Regions from separate parts of the Streptomyces sp. NPDC090442 genome, predicted to be linked through region 2. Evidence: riboswitches for the same ligand, from Rfam matches in the RefSeq annotation. Region 2 holds a riboswitch; the other holds the start of a gene.
What was found. A riboswitch is a leader RNA that binds a small molecule or an ion and turns the genes downstream of it on or off. The one in region 2 is predicted to bind thiamine pyrophosphate.

Region 1 (2,182 bases), on a different contig from region 2:
GCCCCGTCGAGGCGGCGGCCTGCCAGACGGTGAACCACAACACGTGGAGGACGTCCGGGTCGCCGAGCACGGCGGCGAATCGCCCGAACTGCCACTGCCCGCCGTCCTTCAGCCCGCGTCCGACGATCACGGCGACCGGGTAGGCGAAGAACAGCGCGAAGAAGGCGAGCGGCAGGGCCATCAGACCGAGCCGCACCGCCGTTCCGCGCGCGGGCCTCCTGGGCCGTGCGGGGGCTACTTCAGAACGAGCGAGGACCACTGCTTGATCCACTGGTCACGGTTCTTGGTGATCGTCGCCGGGGCGAGCGTCGCCGGCTTGTCGATCGCGGTGCCGTAGTGGGTGAACAGCTCCGGCACCTTGGCGTCCTTGCGCGCCGGGTTGACGAACATCTGCAGCGGCATGTCCTCCTGGAACTTCTTCGACAGGAGGAAGTCGAGCAGCGCCTTGCCGCCCTTCTCGTTCTTGGCGCCCTTGAGCAGACCGCCGAATTCGATCTGCCGGAAGCAGGTGCCGGTCGCGACGCCGGTCGGGGCCTCCTTGGGCGCGGGGTTCTTGCCCATCACCTCGGCGGGCGGGCTGGAGGCGTAGGAGACCACCAGCGGCTTGTCCCCCTTGCCCTTGCCGGCCGCGGAGCCCGAGAAGCGCTCGTTGTACGCCTGCTCCCAACTGTCCACGACCTCGACGCCGTTGGCCTTGAGCTTCTTCCAGTAGTCCTGCCAGCCGGCCTCGCCGTGGGTGGCGATGGTGCCCAGTTGGAAGGCAAGTCCCGGAGAGGAGGTGGCGGAGTTCTCGGTGACCAGCAGGTTCTTGTACTGCGGCTTGAGCAGGTCGTCGAAGGTCTGCGGCGGCGCCAGCTTGTGCTGGGTGAAGTAGGCGCGGTCGTAGTTGACGCAGCTGTCGCCGTAGTCAAGGGGCGTGACCCGGTGGGCGTCCTTGTCGAGCTGGAGGTCGGCCGGGACGTTCTCCAGGCCCTGGGCCTTGTAGGGGGTGAAGAGACCGGCGTTCAGGCCGCGCGAGAGCAGGGTGTTGTCGATGCCGAAGAAGACGTCGCCCTGCGGGTTGTCCTTGGCCAGGATCGCCTGGTTGACGGCCTTGCCCGCGTCCCCGCCCCTGAGCACCTTGACCTTGTAGCCGGTCTCCTTCTCGAAGGCGGCCAGGACGGATTTGGAGGCGTTGAACGAGTCATGGCTGACGAGCGTGACGGTCTTGGCGTCCGTGCTGCCGCCGGTGCCGGAGCTGCCACACCCGGCGAGTGCGGTGATGCCGGCCACCGCGGCGAGCGCTGCCGCGGTGATCCTGCTGGTGGTGCTCACTGAGTTCCTCCTGGCTGGCCAGGAAGAGACGCGGCCCCGCCCGGTGTCCACTGCGTTCTGCGTCGATGACGCTTGGCAGCAAACGGTGGACGGGGCGCAACAGCATGAGTGACGACCGAACTTCCTACCCGGAATGACCCGGGCGAGGTTCAAGGGTCTGCGGGCGCCGTAGGGCTACGACACGTCCGCACTCTCAGCGCTGTGGCGCTCCCCTGTCGGAATGAATGTGCGTTTTTCCACGCCACCGTACCAGCGGGTGCTCAGCGTTCCGAGGCCGCCAGTTGCCCGCAGGCGCCGTCGATCTCCTGGCCCCGGGTGTCCCGGACGGTCACGGGCACGCCGTGCGCCTCGATGGCCCGTACGAACGCCAGCTCGTCCTCGGGCCGCGAGGCGGTCCACTTCGAGCCCGGCGTCGGATTGAGCGGAATGAGGTTGACATGGACCCGCTTGTTCTTGAGCAGGCGCCCCAGCAGGTCACCGCGCCATGCCTGGTCGTTGATGTCCCGGATCAGGGCGTACTCGATCGAGATCCGGCGGCCGGACTTCTCGGCGTACTCCCATGCCGCGTCCAGCACCTCGCGGACCTTCCAGCGGGTGTTGACCGGCACGAGGGTGTCGCGCAGCTCGTCGTCAGGCGCGTGCAGCGACACCGCGAGCCGGCACTTGAAGCCCTCGTCGGCGAACCGCAGCATCGCCGGGACCAGCCCGACGGTGGAGACGGTGATGCCGCGCTGGGAGAGGCCCAGACCGTCCGGCTCGGGGTCGGTCAGCCGTCGGATCGCGCCGACCACGCGCTTGTAGTTGGCGAGCGGCTCACCCATGCCCATGAAAACGATGTTGGAAAGCCGCGCCGGGCCGCCGGGAACCT
Region 2 (2,182 bases):
CGCCAGCACTCCGCGCAGCCGTCCGATGGCCACCACGGCGAGGGCGAAGAGCGCGGCGAGCACCCACATCGGAACGGTGCGGTCGACGTCGGTCACCGCGTACTGCAGTTCCTTCGGCGCCTTGGGGGAGTAGGAGACGACCACGTCCTGCCCGGTCGTGTAGTGCCGCGAGGCGTCCGGCGTCACCACCGTCTGGAAGGTCCGGCCGGCGTTCTGCCCCGTGGTCACCTTGACCGTCGCCTGCTCGCAGGGCTTGTCCCGGGCCGCTCCGCCGGTGGCCGGCTGCCCGCCCGGCGTGGTGGGACCCGGCTGCTGCTCGGCGTGCACCGCCGCGCAGTTGACCTCCTCGACCTTGATGACCCGGGCGCTCTCGGTCGGCTGGTCGAAGCCCACGCCGGACGGCTTGTGCGGGGGTGCGCCACCGGGCCAGAGGACGATCAGGCCGACCGCGACGGCGACCGCGAACGGGATCAGGACGGCGGCGATGACCTTGCGCAGATGCCGGGAGACGGGGGCGGCGGGCCCGTGGCTGTGGGTGTGGGTAGGGGCGGCGGGGACGTGCGGGACTTGGGGAGGGCTCACCGCTCGATCATTGCAAGAAGCGATGGGGCCCCCTGTTCACACTGCCGCATCGGCCGCTACCGTGGTGACACCTTTGCAATCGCGGGAGCTCGGAGCACCGGGCTGAGAGGGCGCTGACCTCCGTCCCAGCGGTGTTTCACGTGAAACACCGGATGACGGAAGCCGCTGCGTCGACCGCCGAACCTGTTACCGGGTAATGCCGGCGTAGGGAGTTGGGTCTCAATGACTCTGGATGCACGCACGCCCGAAAACGACCCGGCCGACGGCGAGCAGTCGCAGATCGGCTGGCACAAGGGCTATGTCTCCGGATCGCGTCCGGACCTCCGGGTCCCGGTCCGGCGGGTGCACCTCACCAACGGCAAGCATGTGACGCTCTACGACACATCAGGGCCGTACACCGACCCCGCCATCGAAACCGATGTCCGCCGCGGTCTGGCACCGCTGCGGGAGAACTGGATCATCACCCGCGGCGACACCGAGGAGTACGCGGGCCGCCCGATGCGTCCCGAGGACGACGGGATCAAGCACACCTCCCCGCGCGGGGGCCTGCGCAACCTCGACGCGGTCTTCCCGGGTCGGCCGCGGCAGCCGCGCCGCGGCCGGGACGGTGCCCCGGTCACGCAGCTCGCCTACGCGCAGCGCGGCGAGATCACCGCGGAGATGGAGTACGTCGCCCTCCGCGAGAACGTCAGCCCCGAGTTCGTGCGGGACGAGATCGCGGCCGGACGCGCGGTACTGCCCGCGAACATCAACCACCCGGAGATCGAGCCGATGATCATCGGCAAGAACTTCCTGGTGAAGGTGAACGCCAACATCGGCAATTCCGCGGTCACTTCCTCGATCGAGGAGGAGGTGGAGAAGATGACCTGGGCGACCCGCTGGGGCGCCGACACGGTCATGGACCTCTCCACCGGCCGCAACATCCACACCACCCGTGAGTGGGTGCTCCGCAACTCCCCCGTGCCGATCGGCACCGTCCCCCTCTACCAGGCGCTGGAGAAGGTCGACGGCAAGGCCGAGGAGCTGACCTGGGAGATCTACAAGGACACCGTCATCGAGCAGGCCGAGCAGGGCGTCGACTACATGACGGTGCACGCCGGCGTGCTGCTCCGCTACGTCCCGCTGACCGCCAACCGCAAGACCGGCATCGTCTCCCGCGGCGGCTCGATCATGGCGGCCTGGTGCCTGGCGCACCACCAGGAGTCGTTCCTCTACACGCACTTCGAGGAGCTCTGCGACATCCTGGCCGCCTACGACGTCACCTTCTCGCTCGGCGACGGCCTGCGCCCCGGCTCCATCGCGGACGCCAACGACGAGGCGCAGTTCGCCGAGTTGCGGACCCTCGGCGAGCTGAACACCATCGCCAAGCGGCACGGCGTGCAGACCATGATCGAGGGCCCGGGCCACGTCCCGATGCACAAGATCAAGGAGAACATCGACCTCCAGCAGGAGATCTGCGAGGAGGCCCCGTTCTACACGCTCGGCCCACTCACCACCGACATCGCGCCCGCCTACGACCACATCACCTCCGGCATTGGCGCCGCGATGATCGCCTGGTGGGGCACCGCCATGCTCTGCTACGTCACGCCCAAGGAGCACC

Region 1: it holds a riboswitch for thiamine pyrophosphate, as region 2 does, so the genes downstream of both, ACIQU6_RS10775 (thiamine ABC transporter substrate binding subunit) here and thiC (phosphomethylpyrimidine synthase ThiC) in region 2, are expected to answer to the same signal.

Annotation. Positions count from the first base shown of each region.
Region 1 covers NZ_JBIVXW010000011.1:76,675-78,856, forward strand. Annotated here, with positions in the region: gene ACIQU6_RS10770 (ABC transporter permease) at 1-259, opposite strand, end outside; gene ACIQU6_RS10775 (thiamine ABC transporter substrate binding subunit) at 235-1,314, opposite strand; TPP riboswitch at 1,418-1,538, opposite strand; gene rlmN (23S rRNA (adenine(2503)-C(2))-methyltransferase RlmN) at 1,575-2,182, opposite strand, start outside.
Region 2 covers NZ_JBIVXW010000001.1:314,738-316,919, forward strand. Annotated here, with positions in the region: gene ACIQU6_RS01440 (YibE/F family protein) at 1-582, opposite strand, end outside; TPP riboswitch at 654-810, shown strand; gene thiC (phosphomethylpyrimidine synthase ThiC) at 805-2,182, shown strand, end outside.